DNA from 3 places in the Nocardia sp. NBC_00511 genome. Region 1 is predicted to be linked to each of the others. Evidence: riboswitches for the same ligand, from Rfam matches in the RefSeq annotation. Region 1 holds a riboswitch; each other region holds the start of a gene.
The links. A riboswitch is a leader RNA that binds a small molecule or an ion and turns the genes downstream of it on or off. The one in region 1 is predicted to bind cobalamin.

Region 2: it holds a riboswitch for cobalamin, as region 1 does, so the genes downstream of both, metE (5-methyltetrahydropteroyltriglutamate--homocysteine S-methyltransferase) here and glyA (serine hydroxymethyltransferase) in region 1, are expected to answer to the same signal.
Region 3: it holds a riboswitch for cobalamin, as region 1 does, so the genes downstream of both, metE (5-methyltetrahydropteroyltriglutamate--homocysteine S-methyltransferase) here and glyA (serine hydroxymethyltransferase) in region 1, are expected to answer to the same signal.

The regions. Positions count from the first base shown of each region.
Region 1 is NZ_CP107849.1:1,874,918-1,884,559, reverse strand. It holds gene OG300_RS08885 (lycopene cyclase family protein) at 1-46, shown strand, start outside; gene OG300_RS08880 (SDR family NAD(P)-dependent oxidoreductase) at 89-832, shown strand; gene OG300_RS08875 (histidine phosphatase family protein) at 969-1,532, shown strand; cobalamin riboswitch at 1,628-1,835, shown strand; gene glyA (serine hydroxymethyltransferase) at 1,963-3,264, shown strand; gene OG300_RS08865 (ABC transporter substrate-binding protein) at 3,369-4,418, shown strand; gene OG300_RS08860 (FecCD family ABC transporter permease) at 4,513-5,580, shown strand; gene OG300_RS08855 (ABC transporter ATP-binding protein) at 5,600-6,385, shown strand; gene OG300_RS08850 (hypothetical protein) at 6,426-7,166, shown strand; gene OG300_RS08845 (PPOX class F420-dependent oxidoreductase) at 7,282-7,680, opposite strand; gene OG300_RS08840 (hypothetical protein) at 7,939-8,148, opposite strand; gene OG300_RS08835 (hypothetical protein) at 8,428-8,715, shown strand; gene OG300_RS08830 (pyridoxamine 5'-phosphate oxidase family protein) at 8,774-9,642, opposite strand, start outside.
Region 2 is NZ_CP107849.1:2,031,397-2,041,038, forward strand. It holds gene OG300_RS09625 (CbtA family protein) at 1-757, shown strand, start outside; cobalamin riboswitch at 896-1,134, shown strand; gene metE (5-methyltetrahydropteroyltriglutamate--homocysteine S-methyltransferase) at 1,273-3,537, shown strand; gene OG300_RS09635 (methylenetetrahydrofolate reductase) at 3,610-4,635, shown strand; gene OG300_RS09640 (MarR family winged helix-turn-helix transcriptional regulator) at 4,710-5,207, opposite strand; gene OG300_RS09645 (MFS transporter) at 5,323-6,951, shown strand; gene OG300_RS09650 (short-chain fatty acyl-CoA regulator family protein) at 7,003-8,427, opposite strand; gene prpD (2-methylcitrate dehydratase PrpD) at 8,583-9,642, shown strand, end outside.
Region 3 is NZ_CP107849.1:422,828-432,469, reverse strand. It holds gene OG300_RS02055 (pyruvate carboxylase) at 1-2,363, opposite strand, end outside; gene OG300_RS02050 (AraC family transcriptional regulator) at 2,740-3,843, opposite strand; gene OG300_RS02045 (nickel-binding protein) at 3,879-4,130, shown strand; cobalamin riboswitch at 4,223-4,414, shown strand; gene metE (5-methyltetrahydropteroyltriglutamate--homocysteine S-methyltransferase) at 4,534-6,795, shown strand; gene OG300_RS02035 (IclR family transcriptional regulator) at 6,840-7,742, opposite strand; gene OG300_RS02030 (DUF445 family protein) at 7,871-9,085, shown strand; gene OG300_RS02025 (short-chain fatty acyl-CoA regulator family protein) at 9,303-9,642, shown strand, end outside.

The DNA.
Region 1 (9,642 bases):
CCCGGGTGCCACCACAAATACCGCCTACAGCACCGATCCTGCTTGAAGTAGGTTCGGCGAGAGAACGATTCATCGAGTGGGAGCGCAGATGACGCGACGAGCGGTAGTGACCGGCGGCGGCACCGGAATCGGCAGGGCGGTGGCGCGGCGATTGGCCGCCGGAGGCGACGAGGTGACCATCGTCGGTCGCCGATCGGAGGTGTTGAAGGCCACGGCGGCCGAGCTGAACACCGAATTCGACTCCGACCGTGTGGGTTTCGCGACCGGCGACCTCGCCGACCCGGACCAGGTCACCGAGCTCGCGGCGCAGCTGGTCGCCGGTGGCCCGATCGATGTCCTGGTCAACAATGCGGGCGGCAACCCGAACCAGCCCTCCACCGATCTGACCGGTCTCGCCGACGCCTACACCGATGCCTTCCGCATCAACGTGATCACCGCCGTGCTGCTCACCGAGGCGCTGCTGCCCGACCTGTCCCGGCCCGGCGCGAGCATCGTGTCGGTCAGCTCCATCGCCGCCCTGCGCGGCGCGGGCCCCTACGGTGCGGCCAAGGCCGCGCTGCACGGCTGGGCGCTGGGTCTGGCGAGTCAGCTTGCGCCGCAAGGCATCACGGTCAATGTCGTCGCTCCGGGTTTCGTGCCGGCGACCGAATTCTGGGCTACCCGCCTCACCCCGGAGCTCGAGGCCGACCGCGTCGCGCAGATCCCGCTGGGTCGGGCGGGGACTCCCGATCAGATCGCCGCGGCCATCGCTCATCTCGCCTCGCCGGACGCCGCCTGGACCACCGGGCAGATCCTGCAGGTGAACGGTGGCACCCTGCTCGGACGTGGCTGAGGCGCAACCCGAACGCGCCCGGCAGCCCGCGGATTGACCGGCGCTGCGGCGGTTTCGTATCGTCTACCACCACAGATCGGGGACGCGTCATCCCCTCGAGGGTTCAGGAGAGTCCCATGGTCACGAGCTCTGCGGCATGAGCGCGGTCACTCGACTCACGCTCATCACCCATGCGATCACCGACGCGGTGCAGACGGCGCGTTTCGCCGCCGATGAACCGCTCAACGAGCTGGGCCTGCGCGCGGTGCAGAAGGCCGATCACAGCGCGCTGCGGGCCGACGTGGTCCAGATCGGACCGGAGGCGCGCACCGCCCAGACCGCGGCGCAGCTCGGTCTCACCGGTGACACCGAACCCGCACTGCGCGACCTCGATTGCGGGGACTGGACCGGTTCGGAGATGACCGATCTCGCCCCCGAGTCGCTGATGGGCTGGCTCGGTGATCCGGAATACCGTGGGCACCAAGGGGAGTCGATCATCCAGGTGATCGAGCGGACGCGGACGTGGATGAACGGCCTGGCCGAGCATCCGGAGCGGATCATCGCGGTCACGCATCCGGCGATCGTGCGCTCCGCCATCCTGATCGCGCTGGCGGCTCCCCCGATCTCGTTCTGGCGTCTCGATATTCCGCCGCTGTCGGCGACCACGCTGCATCAGCGCGGCGGTTCCTGGACGCTGCGCGAGGCCGCGCATTCCCTGTGACCCGTGTTTCCGTGCGCGGTCAACGGTGTTTATGCTGATTGCGCAGCTGGTTCGCTGGCGGTGTGGCATTCGGAGCCCCGAGTCCATCGTGAGCGTCGAAGCTCGCGTCCGGCGGTGACGCCGGGGGCGAGTGAGAGGGAACCCGGTGAGAATCCGGGACTGTCCCGCAGCGGTGAGCGGGAACGACCGCCGTCACACGCACTGGGCACGTTGCCCGGGAAGCGACGGCCAGTAGGTGGATCCTTCGAGATGAAGGATCGGTGCCCGCGAGTCCGAAGACCTGCCCGCTGTGCCGGATACACCGTATCCGGCGGTCGTCGCCTCGTGGATCGGGCGTATCACCACTCGGCTGCCGCGACTCGCTGTCGCGCGGCCGGTGTGTGCTCCGGTAGGGCGGCGGCTGTCCCGCACTCTGCAATGGAGTCCACCAGTGGTCACAGCGAATACCTCCACCGCCTCGGTCGTTTCACAGTCGCTCGCGGAGCTCGATCCCGAGCTCGCGGCCGCGATGGCCGGTGAACTCGCCCGCGAACGCGACACCCTCGAGATGATCGCCTCGGAGAATTTCGTGCCGCGCGCGGTGCTGCAGGCGCAGGGCAGTGTGCTCACCAACAAGTACGCCGAGGGGTATCCGGGCCGCCGCTACTACGGCGGGTGCGAGCACGTCGACGTGGTGGAGACCCTCGCCCGCGATCGGGCCAAGGAACTGTTCGGGGCCGAATTCGCCAATGTGCAACCGCATTCCGGGGCGCAGGCGAATGCCGCGGTGCTGATGGCGCTGATGAATCCGGGCGAGCGGCTGCTCGGACTGGATCTCGCGCATGGCGGGCATCTCACCCACGGCATGAAGTTGAACTTCTCCGGCAAGCTCTACAAGGCGCACACCTACGGGGTCGCCAAGCACGATCACCGCATCGATATGGACGAGGTGCGGCGGATCGCGCGCAATACCTCGCCGCGGGTGATCGTGGCGGGGTGGTCGGCGTATTCGCGGCAGCAGGATTTCGCGGCGTTCCGGGAGATCGCCGACGAGGTGGGCGCGTACCTGTGGGTGGATATGGCGCATTTCGCGGGTTTGGTTGCGGCCGGACTGCATCCGTCACCGGTCCCGCACGCCGATATCGTCTCCTCGACCGTGCACAAGACCCTCGGTGGTCCGCGCTCCGGGCTGATCCTGGCCAAGCAAGAGTTCGCGAAGAAGCTCAACAGTGCGGTGTTCCCCGGGCAGCAGGGCGGACCGCTCATGCACGCGATCGCGGCGAAAGCGGTGGCGTTCAAGATCGCCGCGGGTGCGGAGTTCGTGGCTCGGCAGCAGCGCACGCTGTCCGGTGCCCGGATTCTCGCCGAGCGGTTGAACGGCAGTGATGTGGCCGAGCGCGGGATCGGCGTGTTGACCGGCGGCACCGATGTGCATCTGGTGCTGGTCGACCTGCGAGCCTCCGAACTCGACGGGCAGCAGGGTGAAGATCTGCTGCACGAGATCGGAATCACGGTGAACCGCAACGCCGTTCCGTTCGACCCGCGCCCGCCGATGGTGACCTCCGGTCTGCGGATCGGGACCGCCGCGCTGGCCACCCGGGGTTTCGGCGACGCGGAGTTCACCGAGGTCGCCGACATCATCGCGACCGCGTTGGCGGGCAGCGCCGATCTCGACGCGCTGCGGGCTCGGGTGCGCAAGCTGGCTCAGGATCTTCCGCTGTATCAGGGTCTCGAAGACTGGCGGCTGGTCTGATCGCGGCGGCCTGCCGGGCTGTCCGGCAGGCCGATTCGTTGCGGCCATCGACCCCTGAGGAGCAGTGTCATTTTGAAAACCTTCCAATTGGTACGGTATTGCGCATGAAGACGACGACACGGCTGTTGCCGATCTTCGGCCTGATCGGCATGCTGGTCGCCGGACTCACCGCCTGCGGCAGCCCCGCGGACAAGACGACCGGCGCGGCGAGCGCCACCCCGGATCGGCCCGGACGCACCAGTTATCCCCTCACCCTGGACAACTGCGGGGTGAAGGTCACCTTCGACCAGGCCCCGATCCGGGCGGTATCGCTGTATCAGGCGTCCACCGAGATCCTGCTGTCGCTGGGGCTGGCCGATCGCATGGTGGGCACCTCGACCTGGTTCGATCCGGTGCTGCCCGCGCTCGCCGCCGACAACGCGAAGGTGCCCCGGCTGGCCGACAACGACTCGTCGCTCGAGGCGGTGCTCGGCACCAAGCCGGACCTGGTGACCTCGGCGAGCGCGCACACCTTCACGCCCGCCGTGGTGGCGGAGCGGTCGCGGTTCGCGCAGTTGGGGATTCCGACGTATCAATCCCCGGCGGTGTGCACCGGCGCGGATGTGCGGGGCGAAACCGTCACCCGCACAGCGCCGCTCGGTGTGGACACGCTTTTTCAGGAGATCACCGAGCTGGCCCGGATCTTCGATGTGCAGGATCGCGGGGCGCAGCTGGTCGAGCAGTTGAAGGGGCGGTTGCAGGCCGCGACGGCGGGCAAGTCCACCGGTAATTCACCGACGGTGGCGTTCTGGTTCTCCGGTATCAAGACGCCGTATATGGCCGGATGTTGTTCAGCCCCGGGCATGTACGCCACCGAGGTTGGGGCGCGCAATGTGTTCGCCGGCCAGCACGAGGACTGGCCGGAGATCAACTGGGAGGCCGTCGTCGCCAGTGATCCCGATGTGCTCGTGCTGGCCGATCTGAGTCGCAAGCGCATCGAGGGTGACGCGCTCGCCACCAAAACCGCATTCCTGGAATCGAATCCGGCCACCAATCGGATGCGTGCGGTGCAGGGCAAGCACTATGTGGTCATGACCGGGTCGGAACTCGACCCCGGCATTCGCGAGATCGACGCCATCGAGAAGCTGTCCACCGGCTTGGCCACGGCGCGTTGATTCGCATAGCCGAAGCGCCGGAGCCGTTTTCGGTCCGGGTGAGGCTTCTCGGGCCGGTGTTCTCTTCTGAGCAGTCGATGCCGCCCTCGGCCGGATGACAACCTCCAGTGGCAGTCAGGACAGGAGCACGCGCGGCACCTCGCTGCGAACACGTCGGGCATTGGCGATTTGCGTGTGTTGCGCTGTGCTGCTCGTCGTTTCGGTAGCGGTCACGGTGTCCATCGGCCCGGCCGATGTGTCCCTGCGCGAGGTGTACGGCATCATCGGGCAGCATCTCGGCCTCGGGACGTCGTCGGCCGGTCGGTTGGCGGACGGCATCGTGTGGCAGTTGCGACTGCCTCGGGCATTGCTAGCCGCCGTCTGCGGGGCGGGGTTGGCGCTGTGCGGGGCGATTCTCCAGTCGCTGCTGCGTAATCCGCTCGCGGATCCGTTCGTGCTCGGGGTTTCCTCGGGAGCGTCGACCGGGGCGGTGCTGGTGGCGGTGCTCGGGGTCGGTGCGGGGACGCTGTCGCTGTCCGGGGGCGCGTTCCTCGGCGCGGTGCTGTCGTTCGCGGCGATGCTGGCGCTGGCCTACGGCGCGGGTGGCACCCCGGATCGGGTGATTCTCGCGGGAGTCGCTTGTACGCAGCTGTTTTCGGCGTTGACGTCGTTGATCGTGCTGTCGTCGGCGAATGCCGAGCAGACGCGCGGCGTGCTGTTCTGGTTGCTCGGGTCGCTGGCCGGTGCGTCCTGGACCGATGTCACCGTCGCCGCCGCGGTGTTCGGCGGCGGTTGCGTTGTCTGCCTGTGGTATTCGTCGACCCTGGACGCGTTCGCGTTCGGATCCGACGCGGCGGCGGGTCTGGGGGTCGCGGTGGGTCGCACGCGCATCGTGCTGTTGCTGGTCACGGCGATCGTGACGGCCGCGCTCGTGAGTGCGGCCGGTGCGATCGGTTTCGTCGGCCTGGTGCTGCCGCATGTCGCGCGATTCCTCGTCGGACCCGGTCACGCCCGGCTGCTGCCGGTGACGGTGTTGATCGGCGCGGTCTTCATGGTGTGGGCCGATACCGTGGCGCGAAGCGTGTTCGGCGCCAGGGAGATTCCCGTCGGCGTGGTGACCGCGTTGCTCGGCGTGCCCGCCTTCGCCATCCTGCTCGCCCGCCGCCGCAGGCAGCTCGCATGATCGCGCGCGGGCGGCCCGCATGACCTTGCGCGCACAGGATATCTCCTGGACCCGCTCGGGCCGCCTGGTGCTCGACGGCGCCACCCTGGATCCGGAGCCCGGCTCGACGGTCGGCCTGCTCGGCCCCAACGGTTCGGGCAAGTCCTCCCTGCTACGTCTGATGGCCGGTCTCGATCGCGGCGACTCCGGCCGAATCACCTTGGACGACACCGACATCCACACGATCCGCCGCAGGCGACTGGCCCGCCGCATCGCCCTGGTAGGCCAGCACGCCGACACCGACCTCGATCTCACCGTCCTGGACGTGGTCGGCCTCGGCCGCATCCCCCACCGCGGCCTGTTCGGCGGCGACCCCACCGCCGACGCGGCCGCCATCGACCACGCCCTCACCGCGACAACCCTGTCGCACAAGGCATCCGACCCCTGGCACACCCTCTCCGGCGGCGAACGCCAACGCGCCCTCATCGCCAGCGCGCTCGCCCAGCAACCCCGCGAACTCCTCCTGGACGAGCCCACCAACCACCTCGACATAGCCCACCAACTCGAAATCCTCGCCCTGGTCCGCGCCCTCCCGGTGACCGCGATCCTCGCCCTGCACGACCTCAACCTCGCCGCGATGTTCTGCGATTCACTGATCGTCCTGCACGAAGGCCGGGTAGTAGCCACCGGAACTCCCGCCGACGTCCTCACCGAACAACTCATCGCCGAGGTCTACCGGGTGAGCTGCCGCATCGAACCAACCGCCGAGGGCCACACCTCGGTACGGTTCCTCTCCCCCACTCCCGGCCCTCGGTCCTTTGCCTGACGCGAGATAGATTGCCGGTAAACGGATTCGAGGAGCCGACATGCGTCGAGTTGTCATCGGCCTCGCGGCCATCGCGTCAGTCGCCACGATGGCGGGCTCCACACCCGTCGGCCAGTCACTGTCCGCGCCGGTGACTTCGATGGACGAATTGCGCGGGCTGTTCACCCGCGCCGCATCGTCGCAGCGAACCTGGACCGTGGTGTGGACCGACAGCGGCATCGATTCGGACGGACTGAGCTGCAAGGTCCAGGTGAATCCGATCAAGGCCTCGGATTGCGCCTTCGAGGGCCACTCCAACATCGCAGGCACACGCACAATCACCTTCCCGGACATCCAGTACCTCACCGGCCCGATGTCACCACACGGCGACGAACGGTGGTTCAGCTATGCGGCGCAAGACAACCCCGAGCTGAAGAATTCCTTCGAATACGCATGGGCCGACCTGGATACCGACTTCTACTTCCTGCCCGGTGTCGCCACGATCGGGGCGACCCATCCGGATCGGATCGAGGGCCGCGACACCACGCGGTACGACCTCGACATCGATATCCGTGCGCCGAGAGCACTTCCCAGCGATCTGTCCGACAGGGCCGGCGAGAACATCACGGAGACAGTCCAAATCTGGGTCGGGGCCCGGAATCTCCCCGTGCGTGTCGTCATCCGCACAACGTCCGACCACTCACTCGACGACACCACCACCACCATCACCTACAGCAACTGGCGCCAGTCCCTCGATATCCAAGCTCCGCCTGCCGACAAGGTGGTGCCCGGGGAGCACTGATCGCATCGAGTGGTGCAGCACCACTGACATTTACGCGATCGCATTCACCGGTGGACCTGGTGACAATGAGGCCGCAAGGGACTATCTCGACTGCGCCAGTGCGCGGACGGTTCCGCTACTCGACACCGCGGCTGGCGAAGTCGAAGGATCCTCCGTCGATGCCCCAGGAGATGATCCGTTCAGGATGGATCCGGATGATGGAGCGTTCCTGCGGCGGGAACGGGGGCTCCTCATCGTCGAGGGCTGCGGCGGTGCCCCGGACCTCGACGCCGCGAATCACGTACGGGTCCAACGAAACCTGCTGATCGACTACGAACGACACCCGGCTGCCCGCCTCGACATTGCGGAACTTCCGACTGCCACGCATCCGCATTCCGCCGATGTCGATGGTGCCGTCGGCGTTCACCCGGTAGCTGGTCGGATTGTTCTGCACCACACCGTCCGGCGACACCGTCGCCAGCCGCCCGATCCCTGCCTCCGCGAGAAACTGCTGCTCGTTGCTGGTGAAAGCCATATCGTTCACTCCTCGGTGATGGAAAACTAGCAGCGCTAGACTCGAGAGCAACCGTAACATTGGATCAGCGCCCTGTCTAGCATTGCTAGATCTCATCCGGATTCGACGGATTGCATCCGAATCAGCAAGCCACACACCACGATAGGCAGCCCACCGTCCCACCGCACCCGACCCACCGGTCCGCCTTCGCGATCGAGAAGCTCTCACCGTGAGAACGTTGCCGGCTCAGCACGGTGAGAATCCAGCAACGTCAGTCGATTACGCGCAGGGTTGAGAACCGGCCGCTGCCACCGGTATCCACATGTCACCGGCACTGCCGGGCAGGGGTCCTCCGTCCATGAAGATGCTGGATTGCGCCCCGGTGTCGTACAGGCTGGCCAGGTGGTGGGATCCGGCGGTGAACGCGGTCAGGGTGGAGGCGGCGGCGGTGATGCCCGCCGCGGCGAAGGTGCGGGCTGATGTACCCATAATGCGGTGATTCTCGATTCGGCAAAGCCCGGTGGAACAGGTGGATCGTTTTGCGATAGCACTGTTCACCGATCGAGAATCCGTCGCATGCCCCCTGTTTTGGGGGCACCGTTTCCCGTCCGCCAACCCGCCTGAACAGGTTGAATCGTCTGCCCCGAACCCGAACCGCCCCAACCGAATAGACTGCGGCGCACAGTATCCGCCGCAGTCGAAACCAAGCATCTCCGCTCGCCGAGAACACACGCCGCGGCGGCCGAATGCCGGCGCAGACTGGAGCCCATGGTGAAGGATCCGATAGAGCTCGAAGGCCAGCGCGAGCACTTGCTCACCCAACTGACCGAGCTCCGCCGCGCGGTCGCCGCACTACACGTCGACTACTCGGCACTACCCCAATCGGGGCTGATCATCGACACCGTCGGCACCGGAGCACTCACCACCCCCGGCTACTGCGTCGCCGGTGCGCGGGAAGTACTGGAGGAGGCCTTGATCGAGCTGGATGCGGCCAGCGACGCGATGGAGCGCGCGGCCCAGTACACCGCCCGCCTCCGCACCGTCGTCTTCGACTGATCTCAGCAGTCTTCCACCGCGCCAGGCGGATACAGGTCGAGAATCACCCGCCAGTTACTCAGCGCGCCAGTGCAGTGGAAGGCACGCCGTCGCGGCGGGCGCGATGTAGTCCCACCCGGGTGACCGCGCCTACGACGAGTCGCCAGAACGTCCGGCTCGGTGGGATGACATAGTTCAGTCTCGTATGCGGTGCGTAAGTCACTGTGCCGCCGTCATTTTCGAGCCATCCCGTCAGCGCCGTCTGCCGCTGCCCGAGCGTGCCCGCTGTGAAGGAATGACCGGTGAGTCCGGCGCGCCGACCACCGAGCGGGACCGAACCGATCGGTGCGGAGAGCGTGATTCCGCGGGTTGTCGCCGCCTCGATCCCGACCGGCACCACCACCGGGTAGCCGTCCGCGCCGACCCAGCCGAGCAGCCGGTAGTTCAATTTCCGCAGTCCCCGAACGGTTCCGGCCACCTCGACCCGCGGCTCGGTGCCCTTGGCGGGCGGTGACTGCGGAGCCGGATCCTCCACCTCGGCCGCACCCGCGAGTACCGTCGCGGCCCCGATGCACGCGGCATCGGGGAACGCGAGGATACGGTCCGCACGCACCCGGACGACGACCCGATCCCACCAGAACGGCCGCAGCCACCGATCCCACAGCCTCCCGCCGAGTTGTTCCGGCCCCAGCGCCGTGCCCGGCCGCCGATAGAACGGCGCCAGATCCTCTCGATCCGGATCCCAGGAGAAGCTCGCCCTGCCCTGCACGAGCACATAGGCATCCGTCTCGGCCACACCGTGCTCGCGGGTGTGAAATACGATGGCCACCTGCGGATTTCGCTCCAATCGCCGCAGCTTTCGGAACGCCGCCAGATCACTGGTGAAAGCGAAGATCGACGTCTCCGCATCCCATCCCGCACTGTTCACCGGTGACACCACCACACCCC
Region 2 (9,642 bases), 160 kb from region 1:
CATCAATCGGGCCATCGACTACGAGTCCGGGCGTGACGATGCGCAGATGGCCTTGGACAAGGCCGCCGGTAAGCCCATGGACGACATGGGCCCGGAGATCTTCACCCGTTCGCAGCAGCAGAACCTCGGTCTGCCGTTCGGCATGATCCTGTTCGGTGCGGCTCTGGGCGCGCTGTTCGCGGTGGTCTACTACCTGGCGCTGCGCCGGGTCGGCAAGGTCACCGCCCGCAATCTGGCGCTGCTGGTGGCGGGTGGCATGTTCCTGACGCTGTATGTGGTGCCGTTCCTGAAGTATCCGGCCAACCCGCCCTCGATCGGGCACCCGGACACCATCAAGGAGCGCACGGGGCTCTACATGCTGATGATCGTGTTGAGCGTGGCCTTCCTGCTCGGCGCGATCTGGCTGGGCCGCAAACTGGCCGCGCGACTGGGGAATTGGACCGCGAGCATCGCCGCGTCGGTGTCGTTCGTCGTGGCCGTGGGCGTGGTCATGCTGATCCTGCCGTCGCTGGGTCACCTGTCGGAGAACAAGGCGTTCGGCGACTTCGACACCGAGACCCCGCAGCCGCTCAAGGATGCCTCGGGCGCGATCGTGTACCCGGGCTTCCCGGCCGACGATCTGTTCCACTTCCGGCTGTACTCCTTTGCCGCACAACTGATCCTGTGGGTCGTCATCGGTGTCGGTTTCGCCTGGCTGGCCCCGCGCCTGCTCGGCGAGCGTGCCGCGGACGCTCAGGTGGCGGCGTCGGTGTCCTGACGCCTCGAACCCCACTGGGCGGGTCCACTCCTTGGGATAGGAGCGGGCCCGCCTTTCGCATTGCGATGAGTGTTCGCTATATTCGCGTCCGCAGCTGGTTCGCTGGAGGCGGAGTCGAGGAGCCCCTGACCCGACCCGAAGGCGTCGAAGCCCGTCGGCACGTTCACGTGCCACGCGGGTGAGAGGGAACCCGGTGAAAATCCGGGACTGTCCCGCAGCGGTGAGTGGGAACGACAGCCGTCATTCGCACTGGGCGATCAATCATGCCTGGGAAGCGACGGTCAGTAGCACCAGCCCCGGGCCGAAAATGCCGGGGCCACCCTCTTCTCGGGTGATGCCCACGAGTCCGAAGACCTGCCGGTTGTGCCGGATACGCCGTATCCGGCGGTCGTCGCCTCGTGGATTGGGCGGTACGCCGAGTAGACCCGGGCACGGGAACGATGCTGCGGTGGGCTCCTTGTGCGTGCGCTCGTGATGGGCGGCGGTCATCGGCTGCTGACCATGGAGTTCATTCGATGTTGAACCCTGACAACACCTTCACCGCAACAGTGCTGGGGCTGCCGCGTATCGGTGCGAACCGAGAGCTCAAGCGCGCGATCGAATCCTATTGGGCGGGACGGCTCGACGCCGCCGGTCTGCACCAGGTCGCCCGGGAGCTGCGCACCACGCAACTCACCGCCGCCCGCGATGCCGGACTGGATTCCATTCCGGTGGGCACGTTTTCCTACTACGACCAGGTGCTCGACACCGCGGTCCTGCTGGGCGCGCTGCCGCAGCGGGTCGCCGGGATCGCCGACGAGCTGGACCGCTACTTCGCGGCGGCGCGCGGCAATGCCGAGGTCGCACCGCTCGAGATGACCAAGTGGTTCGACACCAACTACCACTACCTGGTGCCCGAACTCGCGGCCGACACCGTGTTCTCGCTGCACCCGGACAAGCCGCTGACGGAGCTGAAAGAGGCACTGGCCCTCGATGTTCCGGCCCGTCCGGTGATCGTCGGCCCGATCACGTTCCTGAAGCTGGCCAAGTCGGTGGACGGGAGTGATCTGCTGAACCGCCTGCCGGATCTGCTGCCGCTCTACGAGCAGCTGCTCGGCCTGCTGGCCGAGGCCGGTGCGACCTGGGTGCAGATCGACGAGCCGTCGCTGGTCACCGACCTCACGGCCGCCGAATTCGATGCGGTGCGCACCACCTACCAGCGTCTCTCGGAGGTGTCGGCCCGGCCCTCGATTCTGGTGGCCACCTACTTCGGCCGCGTGGGCGCAGCGCTGTCCGCGCTGGCCGACACCGCCATCGAGGGCATCGCTGTCGATCTCGTCGCCGGTGGTGACGCGGATGTGGCTGCGGCGCAGTCGATCACGGACAAGCTGATCGTGGCCGGTGTCGTCGACGGCCACAATGTGTGGCGGGTCGATCCCGATCACGCGCTGCCGCGCCTGACCGGGCTGCGCGACGCGGGTGTGCGGGTCGCGGTGTCGAGTTCCTGCTCGCTGCTGCATGTTCCGTACAGCCTGGACCCGGAAACCGATCTGGACGCCCGGCTGCGCAGCTGGCTGGCGTTCGGCGCGGAGAAGATCGCCGAGATCCGGGTGCTGGCCACCGCGCTCACCGCGGGTGAGGCCGCCGTCGCCGGTGACCTCGAGATCGCCCGCACCGCGGTGCTGGACCGCAAGGCGGATCCGCGCCTGAAGGTCCAGGCGGTGCGCGATCGCCTCGCCGCCCTGGATGCGGACGCCGCGCGCCGCACCCCGGCCGACGAGCGCCGGGTGCTGCAGCAGGAGCGGTTGAACCTGCCGCTGCTGCCGACCACCACCATCGGCTCCTACCCGCAGACCAGCCGGATCCGGGTGGCGCGCGCCGAGCTGCGCCGCGGTGAGATCGACCAGGCCGAGTACGACGTGCGGATGCGCGCCGAGATCGCCGAAGTCATTGCGCTGCAGGAGGAAATCGGTCTCGACGTGCTGGTGCACGGCGAGCCGGAGCGCAACGACATGGTGCAGTACTTCGCCGAGCAGCTCGACGGTTTCGCCGCCACCGTCAACGGTTGGGTGCAGTCCTACGGCACCCGCTGCGTGCGCCCGCCGATCGTGTACGGCGACGTGGTGCGGCCCGCGGTGATGACCGTCGACTGGATCACCTACGCGCAGTCACTGACCGACAAGCCGGTCAAGGGCATGCTCACCGGCCCGGTCACCATCCTGGCCTGGTCGTTCATCCGCGACGACCAGCCGCTGGCCGATACCGCGCGGCAGATCGCCCTGGCGATCCGGGACGAGACGGTCGATCTGGAGACCGCGGGCATCGGCATCATCCAGGTGGACGAGCCCGCGCTGCGCGAACTGCTGCCGCTGCGCAAGGCCGACCAGGCCGCCTACCTGGAGTGGGCGGTCGAGGCGTTCCGCCTGTCCACCGCCGGTGTCGCCGACACCACGCAGATCCACACCCACCTGTGCTACTCGGAATTCGGTGAGGTGATCGGAGCCATCGCGGGGTTGGACGCCGACGTCACCTCCATCGAGGCGGCGCGCTCGCACATGGAGGTGCTCGACGACCTCAATGCCGCGGGCTTCGATCTGGGTGTGGGACCCGGCGTCTACGACATCCACTCGCCGCGCGTCCCCGGTGCCGAGGAGATCGAGCAGTCGCTGAGCCGGGCACTGAAAGCCGTTCCCGCCGAACGGCTCTGGGTCAATCCGGACTGCGGTCTGAAGACCCGGCGCACCGATGAGGTGACGGCCTCGCTGCGTAACCTGGTCGCCGCGGCCAAGGCGCTGCGCTGATCCGTGCCGGGGTGCCCACGCGGCGGGCACCCCGGCCGGTCGTGATCCATCACTTCCAGTCCTGAGGCGAGAATGCACTACCTTCCTACGGCACCCGTGACCAGCCGGTCCCCGCGCGATTCCGCGACGACGCCCGGTGTCCGATCGGTCGTCGAAAGCCTGCACACCCATGCCGGGGCGCGGGTGCCGTTCTCGGTGGAGTTCAATCCGCCCAGGGACTCCGCCGGGGAGGCCCGGCTGTGGCGCGCCGTGCGCGAATTCGAGCGCATGCACCCGGCTTTCGTCTCCATGACCTACGGTGCGGGCGGTTCGACGAAGGACCGCACCGCCCGCATCACCGGCGAACTCGCGCAGCAGACCACCCTGCTGCCGGTCGCGCACCTGACCGCGGTCGGGCACAGCCTCGCCGAATTGCGTGCGCTGATCGGCTCTTACGCCGACTGCGGGATCCGCAATGTGCTGGTCCTGCGCGGTGATCCGCCGGGTGATCCGCTCGGTGCCTGGCACAAACACCCGGACGGGGTCGAGTACGCCGACGAACTGGTGCGCATCGTGCGGGATCTCGGCGACTTCAATGTCGGCGTGGCGTCGTTCCCCCAGGGGCATCATCGTTCCCCGGACCTGGACTCCGACACCGCGTTCCTGATCGCCAAACTCCGTGCCGGAGCCGACTATTCGATCACCCAGATGTTCTTCGACATCGAACACTATCTGCGCCTGCGGGATCGGGCCGTCGCGTGCGATCCGGTGGAGGGCGCCAAGCCGATCATCCCGGAGCTGATGCCGATCACCTCCCTGCACACCGTGCAGCGCGCGGTGGAGCTCTCCGGCCGCGAACTGCCTGCCGCCGTGCTGAATCGGCTGCGCAGGGCGGCAGGCGATGGCCCCGAGGAGAACCGCGCCGCGGTGCGGGCGGCCGGAATCGAGATCGCCACCGAGATGGCGCAGCGCCTGATCGACGAGGGCGCGCCCTGCCTGCACTTCATCACCCTCAACTTCGCCAAGGCGACCACCGAGGTGCTCACGAACCTCGGTTATGAGGTGACAGCCGCGCCGAAAAGCATTGCTGTCAGCAGGGATTCGAATCGCGATCGGTAAGTTGCAGATCCTGGCTCCGCCGCGCTATCCGGATCGCCCCGCCAGTGCTGAGCGCGTGCTTCGATCCCGGCAGCTCACGATTCGGGGTGCTGCGACAGGGGAGTGAGCGGTTGCTCGAGCTGGGAGTGCATCGCGGTCAGCAGATCGCCCAGGAAGGTCTCGAACTGCTGGAGCTGGTCACCGGAGTAACGGGCCATGACCGCCTCGACCTTGTCGCCGAGCGGGCGGAAGAATTCGTCGGCGAGCGTGTCGATCTTCGGGTTGCTGCGCAGGGTGACGATGCGCCGATCGCTGTGTTCGCGGGTGCGCACGATATGACCGGCCTTCTCGAGCCGATTCAACAGCGCGGTGGTCGCGGGCTGTGACAGCCCGATTCGTTCGCTGAGCCGCGCCGGGGACAGGGTGGTGCCGTGTTCCTGGGCGGCCAGGATTTCGATGAGCGCCTCGGCGTCGGTGGAATGCAGGCCCAGCCAGTCGGCGAACCGGCGGCTGAACTCCCGGAAGGTCGCGCCGTAGGCGCGCAGGCGTTCGTTCACCTGTTCCTGCTGTTCCCGCGAAGCCGGGTCGTTCATCGTCTTCCACCTCACCATTTCCGCGCCGGAGTGCTGCCGACCATACCGATTGACAACATACGTCCATCGTAGATACTTTTGCCATGGAACTATTCCATGTTGGAAGGATATTGGTATGGAGGAAGCACGGGCCGAGGCGAAGACCTCGCTGCGGCGCTGGCTCGGCTTGATCGCGATCGCCCTGGGCGTCGCGGTGATCGTGGTCGACACCACGATCGTGAACGTGATCATCCCGTCGATCATCGAGGGCCTGCACACGGGTTCGACCGAGGCGCAATGGATTCAGGAGTCCTACGCGATCGTGTTCGCGGCGCTGCTGCTGCTCGTCGGGCGTGTCGCCGACATCATCGGCGCCCGAAGGGTATTCGTCACCGGCGTGGTCGTGTTCGGCGCGACCAGCATTCTGGCCGGGCTCGCACCGGGTGGCGGCCTGCTGATCGTCGCGCGCTTCCTGCAGGGCGCGGGTGCGGCGATGATCCTGCCGACCTCGCTGGCGCTGCTGAACGCCACCTTCACCGGCAAGGCGCGCGGGCAGGCGTTCGCGGTGTGGGGTTCCACCATCGGCGCGGCCGCGGCCCTGGGCCCGCTGCTGGGTGGCTGGCTGGCCGAACACGCGTCGTGGCGTTGGGCTTTCGGCATCAATGTGCCGCTGGCGGTGCTGATCGTGGTCGGCGTCCTGCTGTGCATCGACCGTTCACCCCGGGTGCCGGGTCGTCTCGATGTACTCGGTTCGATCCTGTCGGTACTCGGCCTGGGACTGCTGGCCTTCGGGCTGGTGGAGGGCCGCACCTACGGCTGGATCAGCACAACCCATCCGATGAACCTCGGCGGATTCACCTGGGGCAGTGGACCTTCGCCGGTCCTGGTGGCGTTGCTGCTGAGCCTGCTCGCACTCGGCGGCTTCCTCGTGCGGCAGGTGCTGCTGCGCCGGAGCGGCAACGCGGACAAGGCTTTGATGGATCTGAGCCTGTTCTCGCTGGCGTCCTTCCGCAACGGCAATATCGCCACCCTGATCATCGGGTTGGGCGAGTTCGGCATCGTCGCCGTGCTGCCACTGTGGTTGCAGTTCACCCTGGGTTACAGCGCGGTGCAGTCGGGTCTGGCGCTGGTGCCGATCGCCATCGGCAGCTTCATCGCCAACGGCGCCAGCTTCAGCATGGCGGGTAAGGCGTCCCCGCTGAACATGGTTCGGCTGGGGCTCGCGTTCGAGGTCGTCGGCCTGGCGGCGCTCGGCCTGTGCGCCGGGACCGACAGCTCGTGGTGGCTGCTGTCGCTGATCCTGTGCCTGTACGGCGTCGGCGTGGGTTTCGCGACGGCGCAGGTGACCAATGTGGTGCTCGCCGAGATCCCCGAGCACAGCAATGGCCAGGCCTCCGGCATTCAGAGCACCTTCCGGCAGCTCGGTTCCGCACTCGGGATCGCGGTGCTGACCACGATCTTCTTCACCACGTTGAGCTCGCAGGTCGAAGACAATCTGACCGCTGCGGGTACGCCTGCCGCGCAGGCGCAGCAGTACGCGCACGCCATCACCGGCAGTGCGGGTGCGGTGATCGAAGACTTTGCCGCGCAACCACAGACGCGACAGGTCGCCGAGGCCGGTCGGACCGCGATGACCGACGGCATCACCCTGGGCGGCTATCTCGCGGCGGGCTTCGTGCTGGTGGGTTTGATCGCCACGGCGCTGATCCCGAAACAGGATGTGCCCGAGGACGAGTCGAACCGCGCGACTCCCGCGCACGTCTGACCACAGGGGATCCCCGGCCCGCCGAGCAGTTCAGCGAGTCGGGGATCCCTGTCAGTCCGCCGACGTGGGGACGTACGGAATGTTCTGAGAGCTGTTGTCGTCCACCCGGATCGGGCGGCCCAGCTGGGGGAAGGCGCGCTGGGCGCAGTCGGTGCGCTCGCAGACCTTGCAGCCCGCGCCGATCGGGACGGCGGTGCTGGGGTCGTCGATCGGCAGGCCGTGCGAGTAGACGAGCTTGTCGGCGTAGGCGAGATCGCAGCCGAGGCCGATCGCGAAATCGCGTTTGGGGGATAGGAATCCGGGCGTTTTCTCGTCGGTGGTGCGGGCCAGCCAGAGGTAGTTGCGGCCGTCGGGCATCCGGGCGATCTGGGTGCGGATGGCGCCCGGCGTGGAGAACGCCTCGTGAACCACCCACAGCGGGCAGCTGCCACCGACGCGAGAGAAGTGGAATGCGGTGGCGGACTGGCGTTTCGAGATGTTCCCGGCGCGATCGGTGCGAACGAAGAAGAACGGCACACCGCGCTTGCCGGGCCGCTGCAGCGTGGAGAGGCGATGGCAGACGGTCTCGAAGCCGACCTCGAACTTGGCGGCCAGCAGTTCGATGTCGTAGCGCAGAGTTTCGGCCGCGTTCCAGAATTCGGTGTAGGGCAGGATCAATGCCCCGGCGAAGTAATTGGCGAGTCCGATGCGCAGCAGACCGCGTGACTGTTCGGGCATGGCCTCGGCCTCGTCGATGAGGGCGGCGATGGGTTCGGCCTGCGTGAGAAACGCCAGCTGCGTGGCGATTTGGAAGGCGCGCTGGCCGGGGGAGAGCCGTCGGGCGATGATGAGCACCCGGGAGTCCGGGTCGTAGTGCCGCTTGGGGCCCGGCCGCGCAGGGTCGTCGGTGCGGATCACTACGGTGATTCCGTGCTGGTCGCGCAGCAGGCGCGCCAATTGTAGATCCAGCCCGCCCAGACTGAGTTTGTTGTGCGCGAACAGTTCCTCAGCCGCCGCATCGAGTACGGGGATGTGGTTGCGCCGATCGTAGAAATAGTCGCGCACATCTTCGTAGGGCATGGCGGCGGTGGAATCCGTTGGGCTGCCTTCGATTCCGGCGGACACCCGTTCCATCTGCTCGGTCGCGCCGCGCAGTCGCCGGTGCAGTCCGACCAGCAGGCGCGCGGCGGCGGGCACCCGGGCGATGAGGTCGTCCATCTCGGCGCTGGTGATGCCCGCGCCCTCGGGGTCCTCGGCGAAGACGTCCTGGAGGTCGGCGATGAGCCGCGCGTCGGTGTCGGCGGCGAAGAAGGCCATGTCGAGATCGAAGCGGGAGTTCAGGCGCAGCAGCACCGGCAGGGTCATCGGCCGCTGATCGTGTTCGAGCTGGTTGATGTAACTCACCGATAGCCCCAGCACCTTGGCCATGGCCGACTGCGAGAGCCCGCGCTGTTCGCGCAGCGAGCGCAACCGTGCCCCCGCATACATCTTCTGCATGGCGTCAATGTAGCAAACTCGATTTCCACAACTTTCACAGTTTTACAAGTTTCCTTACACAAAATTAGACATTTGCGGGGGATTTCCGCTGAAACCAGGCGTGTGTAGCGTGCGAAATGCACCGGTGAACATCGACATCCTGGAGGACTCCGACAGTGAAGAACCATCTCGTTCGCACCCATCGCTCGGCCGAGGACTTCCCTCGCGAGGAGCATCTGGCGTGGCGGATCGCCGAGGTCGCCGCGGACGCTGTCGAGGTTGCTGCCGACACCGAAGAGATGATCGTCAACCGGATCATCGACAATGCCGCGGTCGCCGCCGCCTCGATCACCCGCCGCCCGGTCGCCAATGCGCGGGCCCAGGCGCAGGCGCACCCCTATCAGCCGGGCGCGACCGTCTTCGGTGTCGCGGGCACGTTCTCTCCCGAGTGGGCGGCCTGGGCCAATGGTGTCGCGGTGCGCGAACTCGACTTCCACGACACCTTCCTGGCCGCGGAGTACTCGCACCCCGGTGACAACATCCCCTCGATCCTCGCCGTCGCCCAGCACACCGGCCGCTCCGGGCGTGACCTGATCCGTGGTCTGGCAACGGGTTACGAGATCCAGGTCGACCTGGTGCGCTCGATCTGCTTGCACGAGCACAAGATCGACCACGTCGCCCATCTCGGCCCCTCTGCCGCAGCCGGTATCGGCACCCTGCTCGGCCTCGACACCGAGACCATCTATCAGGCCGTCGGCCAGGCGCTGCACACCACCACCGCCACCCGGCAGTCGCGCAAGGGTGAGATCTCCAGCTGGAAGGCCTACGCCCCGGCCTTCGCGGGCAAGATGGCGGTCGAGGCCGTGGACCGCGCCCTGCGTGGCGAGGGTGCGCCCTCGCCCATCTGGGAGGGTGAGGACGGTGTCATCGCGTGGCTGCTGAGCGGCCCGAACGCCGAATACTCGGTGCCACTGCCCGGCCCGGGTGAGCCCAAGCGCGGCATCCTCGACACCTACACCAAGGAACACTCCGCCGAGTACCAGAGCCAGGCCCCGATCGATCTGGCGTTCCGGCTGCGTAAGCAGGTTGGTGATCTCGACCAGATCGCGTCGATCGTGCTGCACACCAGTCACCACACGCACTACGTGATCGGCACCGGGTCCAACGATCCACAGAAGTTCGACCCCAAGGCTTCTCGCGAGACCCTCGATCACTCGATCATGTACATCTTCGCGG
Region 3 (9,642 bases), 1.5 Mb from region 1:
TCCAGGCCGGTGTCGAACGGCGAATTCGCCGCTGCCGCAACGATCGCCGACAGCGCGGGCTGAGAGGTGGTGCCCGCCATGGGAGCCGACGCACCGTCGACGGCGTCCGCACCGGCCTGCCAGGCGGCCAGGTAGGTCGCCAGCTGTCCGCCGGGGGTGTCGTGGGTGTGCACGTGGACGGGCAGGTCGAACTCGCGGCGCAGCGCGGTCACCAGGGTGGCGGCGGCGGGCGCGCGCAGCAGGCCCGCCATGTCCTTGATGGCGATGATGTGCGCCCCGGCCTCGACGATCTGCTCGGCCAGCTTCAGGTAGTAGTCGAGGGTGTAGAGGTTCTCGTTCGGGTTCGACAGGTCGCCGGTGTAGCTCAGCGCGACTTCGGCCAGGGCAGTGCCGGTTTCGCGGACGGCGTCGATGGCCGGACGCATCTGATCGACGTTGTTGAGCGCGTCGAAGATGCGGAAGATGTCGATACCGGTCGCGGTCGCCTCGGAAACGAAAGCGCGCGTAACCTTTTCGGGGTACGGCGTGTAGCCGACGGTGTTGCGGCCGCGCAGCAGCATCTGCAGGTTGATGTTCGGCACGGCTTCACGCAGAGCGGCCAGCCGCTCCCACGGGTCCTCGTAGAGGAACCGCAGTGCCACGTCATACGTTGCGCCACCCCAGCATTCGATCGACAGCAGCTCCGGCGTCAGGCGCGCCACGTGCCCGGCCACGTCGAGCAGGCCGTTGGTGCGTACCCGGGTCGCCAGCAGCGACTGGTGCGCGTCACGGAAGGTGGTATCGGTGACGGCGACGCCCTCGCGGTTGCGCAGCCACTGCGCGAACCCCTCGGGGCCGAGTTCCAGCAGGCGCTGGCGGGTGCCAGGCGGCGGCGGCACGCTCAGGTCGAGGGCGGGCAGCTTGTCGTGCGGGTACAGCTTGGTGGGCCGGGTGCCGTGCGGCTTGTTGACGGTGACGTCGGCCAGGTACTGCAGGATCTTGGTGCCGCGGTCCGCGGAGCTCTTGAGCGTGAGCAGCTGCGGACGCTCGTCGATGAACGAGGTGGTCACCCGGCCCGCGCGGAAGTCCGGATCATCGAGCACCGCGAGCAGGAACGGGATATTGGTCGTCACGCCACGGATGCGGAATTCGGCGACGCCGCGCCGGGCGCGGGCGATCGCGGTGTCGAAATCGCGACCGCGGCAGGTGAGTTTGACCAGCATGGAGTCGAAGTACGCACCGACCTCCGCACCGACGTTCGCGCCACCGTCGAGGCGCACACCCGCGCCGCCCGGGGAGCGGTAGCCGGTGATGCGGCCGGTGTCGGGCCGGAAGCCGTTAGCCGGGTCCTCGGTGGTGATGCGGCACTGCAGGGCAGCGCCCCGGACATGGATCGAATCCTGGCTCAGCCCAAGGTCTTCGAGGGATTCTCCGGCCGCGATGCGCAGCTGCGACTGCACCAGGTCGACATCGGTGATCTCCTCGGTCACCGTGTGCTCCACCTGGATACGCGGATTCATCTCGATGAAGACATGGTTGCCGCGCTCGTCGAGCAGGAATTCCACGGTGCCCGCGCACGAGTAACCGATCTGCCGGGCGAAGGCGACCGCGTCCGCGCAGATCCGATCACGCAGTGCCGGATCGAGATTCGGGGCGGGCGCGAGCTCGATCACCTTCTGATGCCGCCGCTGCAACGAGCAGTCCCGCTCGTAGAGGTGGATCACATTGCCGTGCTGGTCGGCGAGGATCTGCACCTCGATGTGGCGCGGGTTGATCACCGCCTGCTCGAGGAACACCGTCGCGTCACCGAACGCGGATTCGGCCTCGCGCGCGGCGGCTTCGATCGATTCGCGCAGCTGTGCGGGATCGGCGACCCGGCGCATGCCGCGACCGCCGCCACCGGCGACGGCCTTGACGAAGACCGGGAATTCCATCTGCTCGGCGGCGGCCACGAGCGCGTCCACATCCGCGGAGGGTTCGCTCGAGCGCAGCACCGGCAGTCCGGCGGCCTTGGCGGCCGCGATGGCCCGCGCCTTGTTTCCGGTGAGCTCCAGTACGTGCGAGGACGGCCCGATGAAGGTGATGCCCTCGGCCGCGCAGGCGGCCGCCAGGTCCGGGTTCTCCGACAGGAACCCGTAGCCCGGGTAGATGGCGTCGGCCCCGGCGGTCTTGGCGGCGTTGATGATCTCCTCGATCGTCAGGTACGCCCGCACCGGGTGCCCGGGTGTCCCGATCTGGTAGGCCTCGTCCGCCTTCAACCGGTGCACGGAGTTGCGGTCCTCATAGGGAAAAACCGCGACCGTGCCGATCCCGAGTTCGTAGGCCGCGCGGAATGCGCGAATGGCGATCTCGCCGCGGTTGGCGACCAGGACTTTGGAGAACATTCGCCTAAGGTACCTGCCCCCGGCCACGGATCGGGCATCGAAGTCCCGTTCGCAGCAATCTTCACACCGTTCCGGTCGCGGCTGCGAATTTGTGTTAATCACACGGATACATCCCTGCCGGTGAGGCCTGTGCCGCCCGGACCACCGGATTCGCCATCGTGCTAAGGATCCGTGCCGCACCGGGGCGACGCGCGCACCGCACCCGCCGAGACACTCCCGCGTCCGGATAGCGCCGAAATCGTGTCACCCCCGTGCTCAGCACAATGCGCGATACACAGGCGTGCGACGTAATCGCCTGCGGGGCATACGGTTTCAAACAGCCGGAGCCAATGCCCCGCTGGCCGAATATCGCCGACCCGTTGTGCGCCTGCGCTTTTCAGCTCAGGCGGCGACCCGAACGCCAGACCGACGGCGAGTCACCGTACTCCCGTTTGAACGCGCGACTGAACGCCTCCTCGGCGTCGTAGCCGACCCGCCGGGCGATCGCCACGATCGAGAGATCGGTGTCGGCCAGCAGATCGGTGGCCAGGCGCATGCGCCATTCGGTCAGATACCGGATCGGCGGGCGATGCAGGACCGTGCGGAACCGCAGATCCAGCAGCGACCGTGAGACCGCCACGGCATCGGCGAGCTCCCCCACCGTCCACTTGCGGGCCGGATCGCGGTGCAGGTGGCCGAGCGCGGGCGCGAGCACCGGATCGCGCAGCGCCGCGATCCAGCCGCAGTCCACGGCCGGCCGCGAGGCCAGGTACAGCCGCAGCACCTCCACCAGCAGCAACTCGGGCAGGCGGCCGCCGACCGCGCCGCCGTGAATCCCGGATACCTGGGTGAGCGCGTAATCGATGGTGGCGCGCACCCATTCGGCGGCCGCGCCGGTCGGGCGCACCACGAAGGCGCGCGGCAGCGCCCGCAGCGCCGGATCGAAGAGCGGGTCGGCGCTGTCGAGGTAGCCGCACACCACCTCGGTGCGCGCGCCCGCGCCGCCGTGCCGCAGCACCGGCATGGTCCGCCACGGCGGGACGAGCATGAAGTCCGACAGCGGCACCACCTCCGCGTCGTCGACGCCGCCCATCCGGTGCACGTCCGCGTACGGCAGCACGATCACGTCCCCGGCGTGCGCCCAGAGTCGGTCGCCGCCTTCGGGATGCACCCAGCAGCTGCCCGTCGCGACCACATGGAAGAGGGTGACCCGATCGCTGCCGGGCCGCAGTGCCAGCGCGGTGTCGTGGCAGGTCATCGACTCGTAGGCCCACGGTTCGGTGTACTCGGCGCGCAGGAAGATCGCACCCGTCAGCCGCAGCCTGGCGAGCACGGCGTCCGCCGGGGCGGCCGCGTTCAGGTCCGGGTTCATCTCGACGGTCACGTTCATATCCAGAGATACGTTCGCGTCGCCCGCCGCGTTCACCGCCACGACGGTGGTCGTGGCGTCCTGATCAGGTATCCCGGGGAGCGGGTCATGGCCTCGCGGCGCACTGCTCACGAAACTGATGGTGTCACAACGAAAGGGAGCTCCCAATGCCGCTGTTCATGGATATTCACAACCTGCCCGAGCCGGTCGACGCCGAGCAGGCCGCCGCCGCGCACGCCGCCGATCTCGCGGCCCAGTCCGCCTACGGCGTCGACTACTGCAACTACTGGTTGGCTGCGGACGGCAAGCAGATCTTCTGCCTGGTCTCCGCGCCGGACGCCGAGACCGCCGCGCTGGTGCATCGCGAGGCGCACGGTCTGGTCGCCGACGAGATCCACGAGGTGACCGAGGGTAAGTGACCGCCGGCGGGCCGATATGCTCGGACCCGCAGTCGGTTCGCCAGGCGCGGATCAGGATCGGTGCACCCATCGTCCGCGCGCCCGGCGTCGAAACCGTACGACCCGGCGACGGGTCGGCCGGCGAGAGGGAACCCGGTGGGAATCCGGGACTGTCCCGCAGCGGTATGCAGGAACGACCGCCGTCATACGCACTGGGTGAGAATCTGGGAAGCGACGGCCACTAGGTCGGCCATCGAGGCCGGTGCCTGCGAGTCCGAAGACCTGCCGACCGTGCCGGATACGCCGTATCCGGCGGTCGGCGCCTCGTGGACCGGGCGGACGGACTCCAGGCCGCTTCGCGCTGCCCGGGTCCGCTTCGCGCGTGTGGCGGCGGCCAGTGCTTCGGACACTGGAGATCGATCCCGTGACTACCACTTCACCGTTCACCGCAACGGTTCTCGGCATTCCGCGCATCGGGCCGCGCCGGGAACTCAAGAAGGCCATCGAGTCGTACTGGGCGGGCCGCATCGACGCCGAGGCCCTGCACACCGTGGGCCGCGAACTGCGCGTCGCCCATCTGACCACGCTGGCGGCCAGCGGCCTGGATTCGGTGCCGGTCGGCACCTTCTCCTATTACGACCAGATCCTCGATGCCGCGGCCATGTTCGGTGCGCTGCCCGCGCGGGTGGCGGACATCGCCGATCCGCTCGACCGGTACTTCGCCGCCGCGCGCGGCACCGACACCGTCGAACCGCTGGAGATGACCAAGTGGTTCGACACCAATTACCACTATCTGGTGCCGGAATTGGGTCCGGACACCGCGTTCGCGCTGGACGCGCGCAAGCTGCTCGGCGAGCTGCGCGAGGCGATCGACCTCGGGGTGCCCGCGCGGCCGGTGCTGATCGGTCCCCTCACCTTCCTGAAGCTGGCCAAGGATTCCGAGGGCAATGCGCTGCGGCGCCTCGCCGAGCTGCTGCCGCTGTATCAGGAGTTGCTGCGGCTGCTGGCCGAGGCGGGCGCGCAGTGGGTGCAGATCGACGAACCGGTGCTCGTCACCGATCTCGACGAGGTCGAACTGGCGCTGGTCGAGCACGTCTACTCCGAGCTCTCCGCAGTGACCGAGCGGCCCGCGATCCTGGTCGCCACCTACTTCGGCCGTCCCGGACCGGCGCTGCCGGTGCTGGCGGCGACCGGAATCGAAGGCGTGGCACTGGATTTCGTGTACGGCACCACCGTCGAGGACGTGGTGGGCACGCCCGCCCTGTCGGGCAAGCTGGTGGTGGCGGGCGTCGTCGACGGCCGCAATGTGTGGCGCACCGACCTCGATCACGCGCTGGCCACCCTCGCGACGCTGCTGGCCGGAACCGCCACGCTGGTGGTCTCGACCTCCAGTTCGCTGCTGCACGTGCCGTATTCGCTCGACGCCGAGGCCGCTCCGGATCCGACGCTGCGCTCCTGGCTGGCGTTCGGTGCGGAGAAGGTGGCCGAGGTGGCGCTGCTGGCCACCGCGCTGCACGACGGGACCGCGGCGGTGTCGGACGAATTGGCCACCGCCCGTGCGGCTCTCGCGACCCGCGCCATCGACTCGCGGCTGCGCAACGACACCGTGCGGGCGCGGCTGTCCGCGCTCGGACCCGACGCGATCCGGCGCGCGCCGGCCGCGGATCGCCGGGTGCTGCAGCAGCAGCGGCTGCACCTGCCGCTGCTGCCGACCACCACCATCGGCTCGTACCCGCAGACGCCCGCCATCCGCAAGGACCGCGCCGCGTTCGTCAAGGGTGAGCTGACCGCCGAGCAGTACCGCGATCGGATGCGCGCCGAGGTCGCGGATGTCATTGCGCTGCAGGAGAAGCTGGGCCTCGACGTGCTGGTGCACGGCGAGCCCGAACGCAACGACATGGTGCAGTACTTCGCCGAACAGCTCGACGGCTTCTTCGCCACCGCCAACGGCTGGGTGCAGTCCTACGGCACCCGCTGCGTGCGCCCGCCGATCCTGTACGGCGATGTGGCACGGCGGCAGCCGATGACGGTGGAGTGGATCGGCTACGCGCAGTCGCTGACCGACAAGCCGGTCAAGGGCATGCTCACCGGCCCGGTCACCATTCTGGCCTGGTCGTTCGTGCGCGACGACCAGCCGATCGCCGACACCGCCCGGCAGGTGGCCCTGGCCATCCGCGAGGAGACGGTGGACCTGCAGGCCGCGGGCATCCGCATCATCCAGGTCGACGAACCGGCCCTGCGCGAACTGCTGCCGCTGCGCGCGGAAGCCGAAGCCGCATACCTGGATTGGGCGATCGAATCCTTCCGCCTGTCCACCTCGGGCGTCTCCGATGCGACCCAGATCCACACCCACCTCTGCTATTCGGAGTTCGGTGCGGTGATCGACGCCATCGCCGCCCTCGACGCCGACGTCACCTCCATCGAGGCGGCCCGCTCGCACATGGAGGTCCTCGACGACCTCAATGCCGCGGGCTTCAGCCTCGGGGTCGGCCCCGGCGTCTACGACATCCACTCTCCCCGGGTGCCGAGCACCGGCGAGATCACCGCCTCACTGCGTGAGGCGCTGCAAGCCGTTGCGGCGGAACGACTCTGGGTGAACCCGGACTGTGGTTTGAAGACCCGCGGCCCGGCCGAGGTGGAGGAATCGCTGCGCAATATGGTCGAGGCCGCCCGCGCGGTGCGCTGAGTCCGTCACCGGTCCGGCGACAGCGATCGCCGGACCGGTCGCGGCTACACCCGGGGGCGCGAGGCGATGCCGTCGCCGATAGCGCGTGCGGCGGTGGACAATTCGGTGAGGTAGCGGCGGCGTTCGGCGCGGGTGACGGCGTCGCGCAGGGGGCCGATCTGCAATTCCATCACCGCGTGCGGGCCGCCGCCGAAGACCGGGGCGCTGATGTAGCTGACGGCGAGGACGCCGTCGTGGTCGAGTTCGGCGTCGGTGTAGGCGCTGCCCGCGATGGCGGCCAGCTGGGCCAGCACCCGGCCGCGCAGTTCGGTGCTGGCGGGCTGGTCGGCGAGGTGGTTGGCGACCTCGGACAGGACCCGCACATTGGGGAGGCTGTCGGGGTCCAGCCGCCAGGCGCAGTGTCCGGTGGTGCGCAGCGTGGACAGCACGGAGCGATATTCGTCACGTCGCTCCGGGCCGCGGGTGTCGAGCCAATCCTGTTGGCGCGCGGGGCTGGCGTGCGCGATGATCGCCGCCCCGGCGGGGGCGAGCAGCGGGATGCGGGCCCCGGGCTCGATGCCGATGGTGTAGCGGTCGCGGGTGACGGCCAGGAATTCCAGGTGCTCGCCGGACACGGCGGACAGTGCCGCGCCGCAGTCGACGCGGTCGGCGAGGCGCTCCAATTCCTGGTTCAGCCAGGCGCGATCGTCCTGGGATTCGATGGCGCGGCGGCCGATGACGGCCAGCCCGGGACCGAGTTCGTAGCTCAGGTCGGGCAGCCGGTGCACCCAGCCGCGTTCGGCCAGCGCGCTGAGGATGGCCCCGGCGGTGGAGCGGTTGAGGTCGAGGGCGTCGGCGATTTCGGCGGCGGTCAGCGAACCCTGGTGGGCGGCCAGCAGTTCCACGATCGAGATGACGCGCTGGGTCGGCGGGGAGCTCTCGGGGGTCCTGGTCTTGCCAGCGGGCACGCGGGTCTCCTAGCCTGTGCGGCGATACAAATAACCGTACCGTTCAATGCGAATAGCCGCACCGGAACGAATAGTCGCATCGAGGAGCGGGCCATGGCAACCAGCGGGGCACAGGAGCCGACGGCGTCGTGATCGCGGATTTCGCCGACCACTGGCTGCTCTACTGTTCCATTCCCGTCGTCGCGGCACTGATCGGCTGGATCACCAAGATCGTGGCCGTGCAGATGCTGATGTATCCGCTCGAATTCAAGGGCATCCCACCGTGGTTGGGCTGGCAGGGCGTGATCCCGCGCTCGGCGGCGCGAATGGCGACCATCGCGGTGGACCTGATGTTCGGCAAGCTGATCGACCCGCAGGACATCATCGGCCGCATCGATGTCGCCGAACTCACCACCCGGCTGCGCGAACCCCTGGACGCGGGCGTCGACTACATGGTGCGGTCGATGATGATGCGCCATCAGCCGCGACTGTGGGTCAACATGCCCGAGTCCGCGCAGCGCGCCATCATCGAACGCGCGCAACGGGATCTGCCGCAGCTCATCGAGGACATCGTCATCGATCTGCGCACCAATATCGATCAGGTGATGGATCTGCGCGGCATGGCGATCAGCGCGCTGGTGGACGACAAGCGGCTGCTGGTGAAGCTGGTGCGCCGGGTGGGGCACCACGAACTGCGCTTCATCGTGCGCTCGGGGTTGATCTTCGGCACGGTGCTGGGCTTCGTGCAGATGATCACCTGGTCGCTCACCCACTCTTCCTGGCTCATGCCCGCTTTCGGCGGTTTCACCGGGTTGGTGACCGACTGGCTGGCGTTGCAGATGATCTTCCGGCCGATCCGCCCGATCGGTATCGGACCGTTCAAATGGCAGGGCCTGTTCCACCAGCGCCGCGAACAGGTCTGCACCGACTATGGCGATCTGATCGCCACCGAGATCCTCACGCCCGCACGGATTCTCGAGGCCGTGCTGAACGGCGAACGCGCCGACCGGCTGACGTCGCTGCTGAACCATCACGTCAGCGAGTTCCTGCAATTGCAGACCGGCCCGGCCCGGCCGCTGGTCCTGCTGGTCGCCCGCGACAGCTACACCGGCATCGAACGCGAGGCGGTCACCTTCGTGCTCGATCACATCAGGGCCGCCGCGCATTCCGGCTTCGACAGCCACGCGATCGAGGCCCTGGACGTGCGCAGCCTGGTGATCGAGAAGACCCGGCAGCTCTCCGACGACGAGTACGAGGGTTTGCTGCGCCCGGCGTTCAAACAGGACGAGTGGAAGCTCGTCGCCATCGGCGCGGTGCTCGGATTCTTGGTCGGCGAACTCCAGGTTCACCTGATTCTGGGATGAGGCCGCCGATTTCAGCAAATTTTCCGGCTACGTTTCCGGCTCGGCGTTGCGGGCCTGGTCGTACGATGGGAACTCGCGCGCCAAACCGCCCATAGCTCCGAATTCGCATGCTACGCAGCCGTGCCGGACCGGCGAAGTACCAAGCAGGGTAGAAGAAATCGCAGCGATCCTTCCGATATTGCGATGTTTGCGAAGGCAAGTCGGTACCATCCAGCACGTGCGCAAGATGTATGCGGGGGCTCGACTACGGCGGTTGCGCGAGGAACGGCGGATGACCCAGGCGGCCTTGGCCAAATCCCTGGACCTTTCGCCCAGCTACCTCAACCAGCTCGAACGCGACCAGCGTCCGCTCACCATTCCGGTGCTGCTGAAACTGAACTCGACGTTCGATCTGGATGTGCAGTTCTTCGCCGCCGACTCCGACGCGAGGCTGGTGTCGGATCTACACGAGATCCTGGTCGAGGCCGCCGGCGGCAATGCCGCCCCGGTCGCCGAGGTGGAGGACCTGGCCACCCGGATGCCGGAGGTCGCGAAAATCGTTGTGGCCATGCATCGCC